4 regions of the Janthinobacterium sp. BCJ23 genome follow, and region 3 is predicted to be linked to each of the others. Evidence: predicted binding sites of a transcription regulator. Region 3 holds the regulator's gene; each other region holds the start of a gene.
What was found. Region 3 encodes sigma-54, which starts transcription at its own class of promoters, with help from an activator protein. Its sites were predicted from a motif close to TGGCANGNAANCTGCTTT; they were not measured.
Positions count from the first base shown of each region.

Region 1: a site for sigma-54 is predicted at 2,155-2,172, ahead of AC54AG_RS17320 (EDSAP-1 family PEP-CTERM protein). Genes of this name have one in related genera too.
Region 2: a site for sigma-54 is predicted at 986-1,003, ahead of AC54AG_RS26460 (TorF family putative porin). Genes of this name have one in related genera too.
Region 4: a site for sigma-54 is predicted at 2,054-2,071, ahead of AC54AG_RS28070 (beta-propeller fold lactonase family protein). Genes of this name have one in related genera too.

Region 1 covers NZ_JCAQAW010000005.1:84,845-88,631, forward strand. Annotated here, with positions in the region: gene AC54AG_RS17300 (hypothetical protein) at 130-738, opposite strand; gene AC54AG_RS17305 (dodecin) at 989-1,195, shown strand; gene AC54AG_RS17310 (hypothetical protein) at 1,223-1,534, opposite strand; gene AC54AG_RS17315 (hypothetical protein) at 1,695-2,069, shown strand; gene AC54AG_RS17320 (EDSAP-1 family PEP-CTERM protein) at 2,260-3,252, shown strand; gene AC54AG_RS17325 (LytR C-terminal domain-containing protein) at 3,317-3,787, opposite strand, start outside.
Region 2 covers NZ_JCAQAW010000012.1:2,744-6,530, forward strand. Annotated here, with positions in the region: gene AC54AG_RS26450 (YifB family Mg chelatase-like AAA ATPase) at 1-453, opposite strand, end outside; gene AC54AG_RS26455 (accessory factor UbiK family protein) at 565-813, opposite strand; gene AC54AG_RS26460 (TorF family putative porin) at 1,084-1,851, shown strand; gene AC54AG_RS26465 (P-II family nitrogen regulator) at 1,863-2,201, shown strand; gene AC54AG_RS26470 (ammonium transporter) at 2,213-3,751, shown strand.
Region 3 covers NZ_JCAQAW010000008.1:95,318-99,104, reverse strand. Annotated here, with positions in the region: gene AC54AG_RS22130 (enoyl-CoA hydratase/isomerase family protein) at 1-473, opposite strand, end outside; gene hpf (ribosome hibernation-promoting factor, HPF/YfiA family) at 607-969, opposite strand; gene AC54AG_RS22120 (RNA polymerase factor sigma-54) at 1,039-2,517, opposite strand; gene lptB (LPS export ABC transporter ATP-binding protein) at 2,522-3,277, opposite strand; gene lptA (lipopolysaccharide transport periplasmic protein LptA) at 3,277-3,787, opposite strand, start outside.
Region 4 covers NZ_JCAQAW010000015.1:2,235-6,021, reverse strand. Annotated here, with positions in the region: gene adh (aldehyde dehydrogenase) at 1-781, opposite strand, end outside; gene AC54AG_RS28070 (beta-propeller fold lactonase family protein) at 1,034-1,990, opposite strand; gene AC54AG_RS28065 (TonB-dependent receptor family protein) at 2,195-3,787, shown strand, end outside.

The DNA of each region.
Region 1 (3,787 bases), on a different contig from region 3:
GCTTCGGCTGGTAGCCCTTTTTGTTTCCGGCTTAGGTGTCGTTTCCATCTAACCCTTGAATAGCTTGCTTTGTCTAATCCGTGTGCAGCGGTTTATGTACGGATCGTCCTTTCGACAAATAAGGCAGTGTCAATTGCTGAGCTCTCCTAATCGATCAGCAACATCAGAAAGACATATCAGTAGCGATTGCCGCTCATTCTCTGGCATCGTTGCGGCGAATGCGATAACTGTATCGACAGTTTCATTCTTGTAGCGATTCGCAAACTGCATACGTTCGCCACTTGTAATTGCCAAAATTGCGCTGACTGTTAGGCTAAGGTCGGTAGCCTCAAGAATGTATCCAGGTGTCTCAGCAGCAATGATGTGCAGTGGAGATATTGCCTTTCCTTCGGCCTCTTTGGCAATCCAGAACTTGATTGGTGCAGGCAGGACAGCATTCGTATTAGGTTTTCCCTTAACGAGACTACTATTTGAAGTACTAGACTTGCCGGCTTTAATTAGTCCTCCTGCCATATCGGCACGGATTGCCAAGGTAAAGTCATGAGCATCGACAAATCCCGGTCTGGAGTCAGTGATGATGGCGCGTACGCCGCATGAGAAAAAGCCGGACTGATCCCTATCAATGTACGGCTGCAATTTAACTGCACTTGCTTGCACCACCACTTGAGCGTCAGCACATGCCAAACTTAGTGAACCTGCCAAAAATAAAATGTACTGAAGCAGTCTCTTGATTTTCATTGAACATTCTCCCAGTAGCATTGCGTTCGATTGTAAACCGACTTCTGCCAGAGAGATCATCATTGCGTCAAGTAACTCAAGCCACCACTTGCATTGACAGCAATACTGTCAGCATGACTTTGGCCTTTCCCCACTTCACGCTCGCATTGCTGCACCGCGCAATGACTATCAGCACATTTAGGCGCAAGATGAGCATGTGCTTGCGCAATGCAGGCTCCCGATGTCTGGCTTGCCTACCTGGGGGAATATCATGTCCGCACACACTTACAAGCTGATCGAACTGGTGGGAACGTCTACCGAAAGCAGCGATCAGGCGATACGCGATGCCATTGCCAAGGCGGCGCTGACGGTCAAGCATATGGACTGGTATGAAGTGACGGAGTCGCGCGGCCATATTGTCGATGGCAAGGTGGCGCATTTCCAGGTCACGCTCAAGGTTGGCTTCCGGCTGGAATAAAGGGACCGAGCAAGGCAGGCGGCGCGCTCAGCGCCGCCCAGGTACTCCCCGGCTCTCCAGCCACTCCCGGCCGCCGCTGTCCAGCGCGGTCTCGATGACCTTTTCCGGCAAGCTGTAGACGGTCGCCCAGCTGGCGCGGCCGTCCTGCGTGTTGGCGGGAAAGCTGTGCGTCTCGATGGGCCAATGGTATTTGCGTTTCAGCGCTTTCACGATGGCGGCCAGCGAGACGCGGCCTTGCAGCGGTTCGGCGCCGGACTGATCGCGGTTCGACAGCAGCACGGCCAGGACCTGGCCGCGGCCCGTGCGTGCGCCGGGGAAGGTGGGGGTTTTGTTTGCCATGGCCTATTTTACCGGGCAATTATCGGCGCGAGGCGATGTGCCGCACCTTTGATCTGGCGCAAACGCCGCATCGGCTTTGCGGCCACGATAGACGTTTCGACAGGTTGCCAGTGCCCCTCTGGCAGCTTGGTCCTACCATCACGGGGCACAGGAGCCTATCATGCACAGCCTGAACATCCACGCCATGCAATGGCAGCCCGTCGCCGATATTTCCGCCGTCAATCCGCTGCTGCCCGACGACCTCGCCTGCTTTCGCGAACTGCGCGACGTGCTGCAACGTTATGGCGCGCTCGACCGCTTCGGCATTTCCCTGATCCACCGCCATTTCGACATCGCCGACGACGAGGAGCTGATGGAGTACACGAATGCGGAAACCCGCACCTTGACGGTAAAGCCTGTCAAGAAAAGCGACATCGACTGGCAGCACACGACGATTACCAACTGGAAACTGACGGAAGGCGAGGAGGTGGCGCGCATCGGTTGCGGCTGCGCGCGCAATTCCGGCGGCCACCTCGGCTATCACCGGGGCACCTGAAAGCGGCGTCGGCCTTTCTTACACTTTGCTTCCACCGGCTCAGTCCGCTTTGCGCAAGCCCTTGATTCAATATGCTTTTTTTGTGTGGCACGCAAGCTGCTTATCACTGTCTACGAGATGAATCCAGGCAGGTCATTCTGGATTCTTTCTCCCCCGGATTTTCCGAGACTGACTACGATAAGAGGCTGCGATGAACGTCGATCACACACGAAGCAAGACCCTGGGTTGGCTGGGCGCACTGGCGGCGGCAAGTCTGCTGGCCAGCGGCCAGGCGCAGGCCGGCGCGTACGGCCTGGCCGTCAACGAATTGAACTCTTTCCGCATCACCACCAGCGCTGGCGCGCTGTCGCTGGCCGGCGCCAACCGCAATGCCAGCGACAGCGCCTTCTTCGAGGGCGGCGTGGCCGTCAATCCGCGCGCCGTCAATACGGGCCCGGCCGCCAACGCCGACGTGCTGCAAGTATGTTCGGGCGGCGGCTGCAGCGGCTTGCCGCAAAATAACTACGCACCCAGCCCCAGTTCCACCCTGGAGTTCGCACGTGGCGACGCGCATGCCTTTGGCAATATGCTCACGGCCGCCGGCTCCACCGTGCGCGCCGTTGCGGAAGCACAGCGCGACACGGTCGGCGCCGCCACGGCCACGGCAGGCGATACGCTCACCGGCTCCGTCAACCTGACCCTGTCGAGCGCTGGCTTCATCACCTTCAACTTCATGGGACGGCGCGACCTGCGCACCAGCGTGACGACGATGGGTGACAAGTCGAGCGTGTCGATCATGGATATCTTCAATATCTCGTGCAATACTTCCAGTCCCGTGGGCTGCCTGTCGAACGCGAATGCCGATGGCGTGATCTTCCAGTTCGCGCCCGATGGCGACGCCAACAATGGCAGCGACGTCAATGGCAACCATACGGTCGGCAGCCTCGATCCCTTCAGCCTGAACATGACGGCCGGCACCAACGACCCGGCCACCGGGCGCGCCTTCACGAATGGCTTTGCGATGTTTTCGCTGACGTCGAATTTCGCCCTGCCCGCCGGCAGCTACACCTTGAACTTTTCCAAATCCACGCGCACGGACATCGTCGTCATCGAACCCTTGCAAGTACCGGAGCCAGGCACTTTGTTCCTGCTGGGCACGGGACTGGCAGCCCTGGCTTTTACGCGCCGCCGGCAGCCGAAATAATCCGCAGCATGAAAAGCACGCGGCGCCCGCAAAGGCGCCGCTTTTTTATGCCGGCAGAGATGTGTTAACCGAGCCGCGCCAGCGCCCGGCGCGCCAGTTGCAATTGCTGCAGATAATAGCGGTGCAGCATGGCGGGATCGCTCAGGTCACGCCCCAGCACCAGGCGCAGCTCGCTGGCGGGGCAGTCGGCTGCCTGGATCTGCACCTGGGTACGTACCTGTGCGCCAAGCTGGCGGGCCAGCTGACGCGCCGCCTGCTCCTGCGCGGGCCGGTATTCGACGCGCGTGCGCGCCACCTGGAAGCTGGTTTCATTGGCCAAGCGCACCACCTGCACGGGAGCACCGGCCAGGCTGCGCGCCAGCGCGGCTGCCAGGCCGGGCACGCCGTTGCCATTCACAATTTCCAGGCGCGGATGCGGCGCACCGGCCACAGGCACCGACGCCGCCGGCAACGACGCGCTAACGGGCAGGCTGCGCTCCGCCGCCGGCACGCGCCGCAGGCGGGCCATGCCATCGCTCTGCGTAATCTCCACGCG
Region 2 (3,787 bases), on a different contig from region 3:
CGCCGCTTCGTCTGCGTTCGCCTGCGGCAGGATGAAGGCGCGTGGCGCGCCCGGCTGGCTGCGCTGCATGGCAAAGGTCATTGCCAGCGCGCCGCGGATAGGGCGCAACTGGCCCGACAGCGACAGTTCGCCCGCGAATTCGTAGTGGTGTAATTGGTCGCCCGGCAACTGGCCGGACGCGGCCAGGATGCCCAGCGCGATGGGCAGGTCGAAGCGCCCCGATTCCTTGGGCAAGTCCGCCGGCGCCAGATTGGCCGTGATGCGCCGCGCCGGCATGTCAAAGCCGCAGTTTTGCAGCGCGGCACGGACGCGGTCGCGCGATTCCTTCACTTCCGTATCCGGCAGGCCGACAATCGTAAACGAAGGCAAGCCATTGGCAAGGTGGACTTCGACACTTACCTCGGGCGCTTCCATGCCGGCCAGGGCGCGGCTTTTCAGGACGGCCAGACTCATCAGACTCCCCTGTGGCGCGGGCGCGGGCAGGATCAGTCTAGCGCATGCAACGCCGTCAGGCTTGAGCTATGCCAGCAAGGCCGTCAATAACGGAGCCTTGCTGGCCGCACCTTACGCCTTGGTGTCGTTCAGGCGCGTTTCCAGTTCGATCAGGCGCAGTTCCAGTGCGTCCAGCTTGGCGCGGGTCTTGGCCAGCACTTGCGCCTGGATATCGAATTCCTCGCGCGTGACGAGGTCGAGGCGGGCGAAGCCCTGGGTCATCATCGATTTCACGTTTTTCTCGATATCCTTGGCAGGCGAGTTTTCGATGGCTTGATGGATCTTGCCTTGCAAGTCGTTAAAGAAGGTATTCATGTCCATGGTCAGTCCTTTTATGGTGCGGCCTGTGCATCGCACCATTGCGGTGCACAGCGGCGTTAATCTGGTGCGAAACTGGGCAAATTCACAATGCTTCAGCAGCCCGTACCCGCATGCCCAGAGGCTTGCAGGGTATGTATGGCCGGAAACGCACCTGTCAAGGTGGCAAGAGAGCTGGCACGTATTCTGCTAAAGAAGGTATGAACGCTTTGTGATCTCCAGCCAAGATTTTAAACCTCAACCGCTTTAAAAGTTCAATAAAAGGGAATCGCCATGAAGAATCTGTCCAAGAACATGACTTTAGCTGCAGCGTTGACGCTGGCCATGGCCGCCTTGTGCGGTAGCGCCATGGCCCAGGATGCAGTGGCGGCGCCTGCTGCAGCCGAAGCCGTACCTGATAACGTGGTGAGCTACAACGTGGCGCTGACCAGCGACTACCGTTACCGCGGCATCTCGCAAAGCCGCTTGAAACCGGCCATCAGCGGCGGCGCCGACTATACCCACAACCCGACGGGTTTGTACGTCGGCACCTGGCTGTCGAGCATCAAATGGATCAAGGACGGCGGCGGCGATACCAATCTGGAATGGGACATCTACGGCGGCAAACGGGGCGAGATCAGCAAGGATTTTACCTATGACGTAGGCGGCCTGTACTACTTCTATCCCTCGAATGGGCTGAGCACCAATGCCAACACCTTCGAGCTGTATGGCCAGCTCGGCTATGGCCCGGCCTACATCAAGTACTCGCACTCGACCACCAATCTGTTCGGCGTGGCCGACAGCAAGAACAGCGGCTACCTCGACGTGGGCGCGAATATCGATGTGCACGAAGGCTATCTGCTGAACCTGCATGTGGGCCGCCAGAAAGTCGAGCACAACGATTCCCTCAGCTACACCGACTACAAGCTAGGCGTCACCAAGGATTTTGGCATGGCAACAGTCGCCCTGGCCTACGTCAAAGCCAACATCACGTCGCTGGCACCGAATGGCAAGAATCTGGCGAAATCCGGTCTCGTGCTGACCGTATCCAAAACCTTTTAAGCGAGACTGCCATGAAAATGATTACTGCAATCATTAAACCGTTCAAACTGGACGAAGTACGCGAAGCCTTGTCGGCTATCAATGTGCAAGGCATTACCGTTACCGAAGTCAAAGGTTTCGGCCGCCAGAAAGGTCACACGGAACTCTACCGTGGAGCCGAGTATGTCGTCGACTTCTTGCCAAAAACCAAAATCGAAGCGGCCGTCGATGACGCCATTGTCGACCAGGCCATCGAAGCGATCGAAGGTGCCGCGCGTACCGGTAAAATCGGCGATGGCAAGATTTTCGTCTACAACCTGGAACAAGTCATCCGCATCCGTACCGGTGAAACCGGCAACGAAGCGCTCTAAGGGGAATATTGATGCGTAAAAATATAACAAAATTGCTAGCTGGGTTTGCCTGTCTGTGTGCGTTTGGCGTCGCCGCGCCGAGCTTTGCCGATGCCCCCGCCAAGACGGAGGCGGCCACGACTTCGGCCGTCGCCGCTCCCGCCGTCACGCCGGTGCCTGACGCAGCAGCTCCGGCCGCCGTCGCTCCTGCCCCGGCCGCTGCCGCGCCAGCCGCCGCGCCCGTTGCCAACAAGGGCGATACCAGCTTCATGATGATCAGCACCCTGCTGGTGATCCTGATGACCATCCCCGGCCTGGCCCTGTTCTACGGCGGCCTGGTGCGCTCGAAGAACATGCTGTCGGTGCTGATGCAAGTGTTCATGGTGTTCGCGCTGGTCATCGTGCTGTGGTGTATCTACGGCTACTCGATCGCCTTCACGGAAAAAACCGCCTTCTTCGGTGGCTTCGACCGCCTGTTCCTGAACGGTATCTGGGATCCGGCCAAGGGCACGTTTGCCGCCGCCGCCACCTTCAGCAAGGGCGTCGTCATTCCCGAGTTCGTCTTTGTCGCCTTCCAGGGCACGTTTGCCGCCATCACCTGCGCATTGATCGTCGGTGCCTTTGCCGAGCGCGCCAAGTTTTCCGCCGTGCTGGCCTTCGTCGTGCTGTGGTTCACGTTCGCCTACCTGCCAGCGGCCCACATGGTGTGGTTCTGGACCGGTCCTGACCTGATCACCAACGCCGCCACTTCGGCCAGCGAAGCCCTGAAGGCTGGCTGGATCTGGCAAAAAGGCGCGCTGGACTTCGCCGGCGGCACCGTGGTGCACATCAATGCCGCCGTCGCCGGCCTGGTGGGCGCGATCATGATCGGCAAGCGCGTAGGCTACGGCCGCGAATCGATGGCGCCGCACTCGCTGACCATGACCATGATCGGTGCGTCGCTGCTGTGGGTGGGCTGGTTCGGTTTCAATGCCGGTTCCTCGCTGGAAGCGGGCGACGTGGCTGCGCTGGCCTTCGTCAATACGCTGTTGGCCACTGCCGCCGCTACCCTGTCGTGGGTATTTGGCGAGTGGATCAGCAAAGGCAAGCCATCGATGCTCGGTGGCGCATCGGGTGCCGTGGCCGGCCTGGTGGCGATCACCCCGGCGGCCGGCTTTGTCGGCCCGATGGGCGGCCTGGTCATCGGCTTGCTGGCCGGTGTCGTCTGCCTGTGGGGCGTGAACGGCCTGAAACGCCTGATCGGCGCTGACGATTCGCTCGACGTGTTCGGCGTGCATGGCGTGGGCGGTATCCTCGGTGCCTTGCTGACGGGCGTGTTTGCTGCACCACAATTGGGCGGCCAGGGCATCTTCGACTATGTCACCAACAAGATGTCGGCGGATCCGTACTCGATCGGCCACCAGGTGTGGGTGCAAGCGCAAGCGGTCGGCACCACCATCCTCTGGTCTGCCATCATTTCCGTCATCGCCTATAAACTGGTCGACATCGTCATCGGCCTGCGCGTACCGGAAGAAGAAGAGCGCGAAGGCCTCGATATCACCAGCCACGGCGAGCAAGCGTATCATGGCTAAATAATCACTATCTGGCATGCCAGCGTCCCGGCGCGG
Region 3 (3,787 bases):
AGGAAATAGCTGCCGCCCACATCGGGGAACAAGCCAATATTGACTTCAGGCATGGCCATGCGCGTGCGGCCCGTGACGATGCGCAAGCGGTTGCCGGGTCCGGCTTGCGCCACGCCCATGCCGCCGCCCATCACCACGCCATCCATCACGGCGATATACGGTTTCGGATAGAAATGGATCACATGATTTAACGCGTATTCTTCCGTAAAGAAATCTTCCAGCAAGGCGCTGCCGCCTTGCGGCGTGGCCAGGCCCGCATCGTAGAAGAAACGGATGTCGCCGCCGGCGCACAGTGCTTTCTCGCTGCTCGAGCGGATCACGACGGCGTCCACCTGCGGATCGTCGCGCCAGGCCAGCAGGGCCGCGCTCAGGGCGCGCACCATCTCCAGCGACAGGGAATTCAAGGCTTTCGGACGGTCGAGCACGATATGCCCCGTGCGGTTGCGGATGGAAGTCTGGACGAAGTCGCTCATGGCAGGCGTGAAAAAAGTAAAAGTACAAACATTTTAGCGCCTGCGCGGGGAAGATTGCGTTCAAAAGGTCCAGGCGCAAAAAAGGGCGCAATGTGCGCCCTTAGTTGATCACAACTGCTGGAAGCGGGTGGCCTTAAACGGCGACGACGGCGTCTTCCTCGGAGTTGTCTGGCAGATGCTTGATCGCCTCTTTACCGTGCCCTTGCACTTTGGTTTTGTATTTCATCACTTGCCTATCGAGCTTGTCGATCAGGGCATCGATCGCGGCATACAGGTCTTGTGCCAGGCTTTCCACGTAGACGGTTTTGCCACTTAAACGCAGGTTGACTTCGGCCTTTTGACGTTTTTCTTTCTCTTTGAGGTTATCCACGGTCAGAATCACGGCGATATCGATAACTTGATCGAAATGACGTTTCACGCGTTCCAGCTTCGTTTGTACGTATTCACGGATGGCTGGTGTCACTTCGAGATGATGTCCGCTGATGGTGAGATTCATACACACTCCTAAAGATGATCGGGTTCGTGCGGTCCATCCTATCCGGCCCGCAGAGGAACCGAAAAAAACTTACAAACACTTACGCAGGCTCACTGGCGGAATTTTCAACGCTTCCCGGTATTTGGCAACAGTACGTCGCGCAATCACCATGCCTTGTTCCCCCAGCATGTCCGCAATCTTACTGTCGGATAAAGGATTTTTAGGGTCTTCTGCTCCTGTCAGTTGCACGATCAATGCCCGTATCGCCGTCGATGACGCTTCGCCCCCCGCTTCGGTGGCGACGTGGCTACCAAAGAAATATTTCAACTCGAACATGCCGTGCGGGGTCAGCATGTACTTTTGAGTTGTTACCCGCGAGATAGTACTCTCGTGTAAACCCAGTGTATCAGCTATTTCACGGAGCACAAGGGGGCGCATGGCAACGGCCCCATGCGAGAAAAAGTTCTTTTGTCTTTCTACTATTGCCTGTGCCACGCGCAGGATCGTGTCGAAACGCTGGCGCATATTCTTGATCAGCCACTTGGCTTCCTGCAACTGTGCGCCCATGGCGCCCTCGCCCTTGCCCTGCTTGAGCAGGTTGGCGTACATGGCGTTGACGCGCAGGCGCGGCATGACGTCGTTGTTCAGGGTCACTTGCCAGCCATTGCGCGCGCGCTTGACGACGACGTCGGGCACCACATAATCGGACACGTCCGAGGCGAACACGGCGCCCGGATGCGGATTGCACTGGCGAATCACCGTCTGCGCTTCGCGCAAGTCTTCATCGTCGCAATCAAGGGCTTTTTTCAGCTTGTTGAAATCGCGCTGGGCAAACCAGGCCAGGTGCTTTTCCACGATGACGAGGGCCATGCGCCGCGTCACCATGGCGATGTGCGGCAAGCGCTTGATCTGCAGCGCCAGGCATTCGGACGCATTGCGCGCGCCCACGCCGGGCGGATCGAAACTTTGCAGCAGCGACAAGGCCGTGCGCATCTCGTCGGCGTCGATTTCCAGCTCTTCCGGCAGGCGCGCCAGGATGTCGTCGAGCGACTCTTCCAGGTAGCCATTGTCGTCGAGCGCGTCGATGATCAGCTCGACCAGCGCACGGTCGCGCAACTCGAGCACCGTCACGCGCATCTGCTCCATCAGGTGTTCGCGCAGGGTGCAGTGATGGGCCTCGAGTTGCGGGCGGGAATCTTCGTCGTCGGGCGCCTTGCCCCGGCTCGCCTCGCTCCAGTCGCTGTCGCCGCCATCCGCCACGGCCGGACCCTCGCCCGCCTCGCCGTCAAAGGTTTCCGCTTCGGCTGGCGCCGCGGGCGCCTCCTGGCCTGGCGGCTGGGGCGGCGCTTCGGCCGGCGCCGCCGTGGAACTCAAGGCCCCGTCCGACAGCAGGCGCAGCGAACGGTCGAGCGGATCGTCGAGGCGCTCGAGCAGGGGATTGTCCGTCAGCAGTTGCTCGAGTTCCTGGTGCAATTCCAAGGTGGACAATTGCAACAGGCGTATCGATTGCTGCAACTGCGGCGTCAGTGCCAGGTGCTGCGAAGTGCGCAGCTGCAATGATTGTTTCATTGGCTTACATGCGGAAGTGTTCGCCCAGATAGACCCGGCGTACCGACTCGTTCGCGATGATGTCGTCGGGGCGTCCCGACGCCAGTACCGAGCCCTGGTTGATGATGTAGGCACGGTCGCAAATACCCAGCGTCTCGCGCACATTATGATCGGTGATCAGCACGCCGATATTGCGCTCCTTCAAGAAGCGCACGATGCGCTGGATCTCGATCACGGCGATCGGATCGACGCCGGCGAACGGCTCGTCGAGCAGCACGAAACGGGGATCCGTGGCCAGCGCGCGGGCGATTTCCACGCGGCGGCGCTCGCCGCCCGACAGGGACAGGGCCTGGTTCTCGCGCAGCTTTTCAATCTGCAAATCGGCCAGCAGCTTATCCAGGCGCTCCTCGATCTCGGCCTTCTTCAAAGGACGGCCTTCGACGGTCTGGATTTCCAGCACGGCGCGGATATTGTCTTCCACCGTCAGCTTGCGGAAGACGGACGCTTCCTGCGGCAGATAGGACAAGCCCATCTGCGCGCGGCGGTGGATCGGCAGGCTGGAAATGTCCACGCCGCTGATGTCGATGCTGCCGCCGTCCGACGGCACCAGGCCGACGATCATGTAGAACGAGGTGGTCTTGCCGGCGCCGTTCGGGCCCAGCAAACCCACCACTTCGCCGCATTCGACTTGCAGCGAGACATCATGCACGACTTGCCGCTTGCCATAGGTTTTTTGCAGACCGCGAACGATCAGGGTGCTGCCGCAACGAGTATTGTCCATTATTTCTTTCCTGGCGCAGGCGTTGCCGGCGCTTTCTCCGCTTCCGGCGCCTTGGTCTTCGGCTGGATCACCATGCGCACGCTGCCGCCATCGGAAGTGCTGGTGCCGCTGTCGGAATTTTCCATCTTGAATACTTCCTTGCGGCTGTCATACGAGATGAAGGCGCCATTGGCCACGTCCGTCACTTTCGTGCCTTCCAGGCGCGTCAGCTTGGCCTTGGAAAACAGTTTCACCACTTCCGTCTTGTTGTCGTATTCCACGCGCTCCGCTTCGCCTTCGACCCACAGGTCGCCCGCGCCATCGCGCTTCTGGCGGAACGTGGCCAGCTTGCCGGGATCGGCCCAGAAGGTGATGAACTGGTAGCCTTGCGGGTCTTCCGTGATCAATGCCCGGCCCGCCTTCATGGTCAGGGTGCCCTTGACCAGCACGACGTCGCCCGTCAGGGTACGCACCTGCTTGACGTCATCGACGTGGCCGCTGCGTGCCGTGATGACGGCTTCCTTCTCGGAA
Region 4 (3,787 bases), on a different contig from region 3:
GGGTGACGGGAATCAGGTTTTGCGCGGCGTAGCCCATGATCAAGCGGCCCGTGCCTGTTTCGCCCGTGAAGGCGATCTTGGCGATGCGCTTGCTCGAGGCCAGCGGCTTGCCCGCTTCCAGGCCGAAACCATTGATGATGTTCAGCACGCCCGGCGGCAGCAGGTCGCCGATCAGCTCGATCAACACCATGATGGAGGCCGGTGTCTGCTCGGCCGGTTTGAGCACGACGCAATTGCCGGCGGCCAGGGCTGGCGCCAGTTTCCACACAGCCATCAGAATCGGGAAATTCCATGGAATGATCTGGCCCACGACGCCGAGCGGCTCGTGGTAGTGGTAGGCATAGGTTTCCGCATCGATTTGCGCGACGGAACCTTCTTGCGCGCGGATGCAGCCGGCGAAATAACGGAAATGGTCGATGGCCAGCGGGATGTCGGCGTTCATCGTTTCGCGGATCGGCTTGCCATTGTCGATGGTTTCCGCCGTGGCGATCAGGCTCAGGTTCTGTTCGATGCGGTCGGCGATGCGGTTCAGGATATTGGCGCGCTCGGCAGGCGACGTCTTGCCCCAGGCATCCTTGGCGGCATGGGCGGCGTCCAAGGCCAGCTCGACATCTTCCGCCGTGGAACGGGCGATTTCGCAAAATGGCAAGCCCGTGATCGGTGTGATGTTAGGAAAGTATTCACCTTTTACCGGGGCAACGAATTTGCCGCCGATGTAATTGTCATAGCGTTGTTTGAAGGGATTGGCTACGCCCAGTTTGCTGATGTCTGCGAGATTCATGTCGTCCTCTATCGGGTTAATTAGAATGGAATTGCTGTAATTAAAATCAAACGTCCTGGTACAGATGGGGTGAGTACACGGAGTCTTCCGCAAATGCCGTGCCAGCTCGGCATCCCACTACAAACTTAGCCGCTTTTACCCTTGTTACAAGGGCCTAGCGTCAATACCGGTGTGCTTTTCAGCGCATGCCCGGGCTTGAGCCGCTGCACAATGGAACAGGTGTACCAGACTGGAACACCTGTTCCTGTGCCATTAACGAATCACCACGCCCCATGGCAATTCACCTACAGCAATATCGGCTACCTTGCGCGCGCTGGCCGTGTCGATGACGGAAACGCTGTTCGAACGGCCATTGGCCACGTACAGCTTGGCGCCATCGGGCGTGATGGCCATGTTCCACGGGCGCTTGCCGACGGGAATGGTGGCCGTGACCTCGTTGCTGGCCGTGTCGATCACCATCACCGTGCCATCGATACCGTTCGAGACATACACCTGCTTGCCGCTGGGATGGACCACGATGCCGTTTGCATTCTTGCCAGCGGGAATGGTGGCGATGGCCTTGCGCGCGGCCATGTCGATGACGTAGACGGCATTGACCAGTTCGCACGCCACGTAGGCGCGGCCCGAGTCCGGACTGAAACCGATGCCGCGCGGGCGCAATCCCACGGCGATGGACGCCACCTGGCGGCGTTGCACCACATCAATGACATCGACTTGTTCAGCCTCTTCCGCGCTGACCAGCAGCCAGCGCCCATCGGGGCTGAAAACGGCATGTTCCGGATTGCGTCCATGCACCTTGATATCGGCGAGCAAGACGCCCGTCTGCCCATCGAGCAAGGCCACGCTATTGTTTTCCTCGACGGCCACGGCCACGTAATGACCGTCTTGCGAAGCGCTGACGCCTTCGGGCGACTTGCCCAGCGCCACCGTGCGCAGGGGGGCGCCGCCAGCGTTATCGATCAGCAGCAAGGCGCTGCTGGCCGCATCCGTGACAAACAATTGCCGCCCGGTGGGGTCGGCGGCGATGCCGCGCGGACGCTTGCCGGCTGCAATCTGGCGCACGACCTGATCGGTCGCCGTGTCGATCACACTCAAGGTGCCCGATTTTTCATTGGGAACATAAGCAAATGGAGCGGCCTGGAGGGAGGTGCAGGCAAGCGCTGGCAGCAGCCAGCACACCTGGCGCAAGCGCGAGAAGAAGTTGGGCATAATCACCTTTCGATGGCAAAACACAGGAAAAGCGCGCGGCATCGGCGCATCTGAACATTGCTGTATGCAAACGCCGTGCCATTGACACGCGTATAATTTCAGCCCACCAATGGAGACATGGCAGGCATATTGCTTGATACAACTATGCAGACCTGCGCCGCGCACGCGGCCAAAGCAGGCTTTTATTCACATTGGAGAATCCGCATGCAGCACCGTTTCCGCCTGAACACCATCGCCAGCCTGTTTGTCGCCGGCAGCGCTACCCTCGCCCCTCACGTCTTTGCCGCCGAGGCAGCTGCCCCGGCCAACGGGCAACTGATGGATACGGTGGTCGTCAGCGGCAGCCGCATCGCCCATCCCAGCCAGGAAGTGCCGGCCTCGATCGACGTCGTCGACAGCGCCCGCATCCAGGATGGCCAAATCCGCGTCAACGCGTCAGAAGCGCTGGCCGCCGTGCCGGGCCTGGTCGTGCAAAACCGCCAGAACTATGCGCAAGACTTGCAGATCTCGTCGCGCGGCTTCGGCGCACGCTCGGCCTTTGGCGTGCGCGGCGTCAAACTGATCAGCGATGGCATTCCTGCCAGCATGCCCGACGGCCAAGGCCAGGCCGCCACCTTCAACCTCGATACGGCCGAGCGCATCGAAGTGCTGCGCGGACCGTTTTCTGCCATCTACGGCAACCATTCGGGCGGCGTGATCCAGCTGTTTTCCAAGGATGGACAAAATCCTCCCTCCGTCGAATTGAATGTGGTGGGCGGCAGCTACGGCACCAACAAAGTGGACTTGACGGCGCAAGGCCAGGCAGGCGGCATCGGCTACGTGCTCGACGGCTCGCGCTTCCGCACGGACGGTTTCCGCGACCACAGCGCAGCCACGCGCGAACAAGCGTTCGGCAAGATCACCGTCAAGCCCAATGCGGACAGCAAGCTGACCATCGTTGCCAACAGCCTGCACCAAGGCAACACGCAAGATCCGCTGGGCGCCACTTGGGCCACGTTTGCCCGCGACCCGCGCGCTGGCGAAACCGATGCTAGCGACACGCAAAACCCGAAGCGCACCCTGGCCGAGCGCTACAACACGCGCAAGAGCATCGACCACCAGCAAATCGGCGCCACCTATGAACAGTCGTTCGGCGACGACCGCCTGCATGTGATGGTGTATGGCGGCAACCGCGACGTGATCCAGTACCAGGCTTTTACCAAAGGCTTCCAGGCGCCAGCCAGCCATTCGGGTGGCGTGGTCGACTTCCAGCGTGAGTTCTATGGCATCGATACCAACTGGCTACATGTGAACCAGTTGGCAGGCGGCAAGCTGAGCACCACCATCGGCATCGACTATGGCCGCTCCAGCGATGACCGCACCGGCTATGAAAATTACATCGGCAACACGTTTGGCGTGAAAGGCAAGCTGCGCCGCGACGAGCAGGACGTCGTCTCCAGTCTCGATCCGTATCTCCAGATGGAATGGCAAAGCGGACCGTGGCTGCTCAGCGCAGGTGTGCGCTACAGCAAGATGAAAGTGTCGGTGAACGACCACTATCTCAGCAATGGGAACGACAGCGGCAGCCTCGAGTTCAGCCACACGACACCGGTGCTGGGTCTGCTGTATAAACTGACGCCGAACGTCAACGTGTACGCCAGCGCCGCGCGCGGTTTTGAGGCGCCTACCTTGAATGAACTGTTTTACTCGGGCACGGGTGGCGGCTTCAATTACCAGCTGAAACCGGCCACCAGCACCAACCTGGAAGCGGGTATCAAGGCGAGGATCGCCAACAACACCCACGTAAACGCGGCCGTG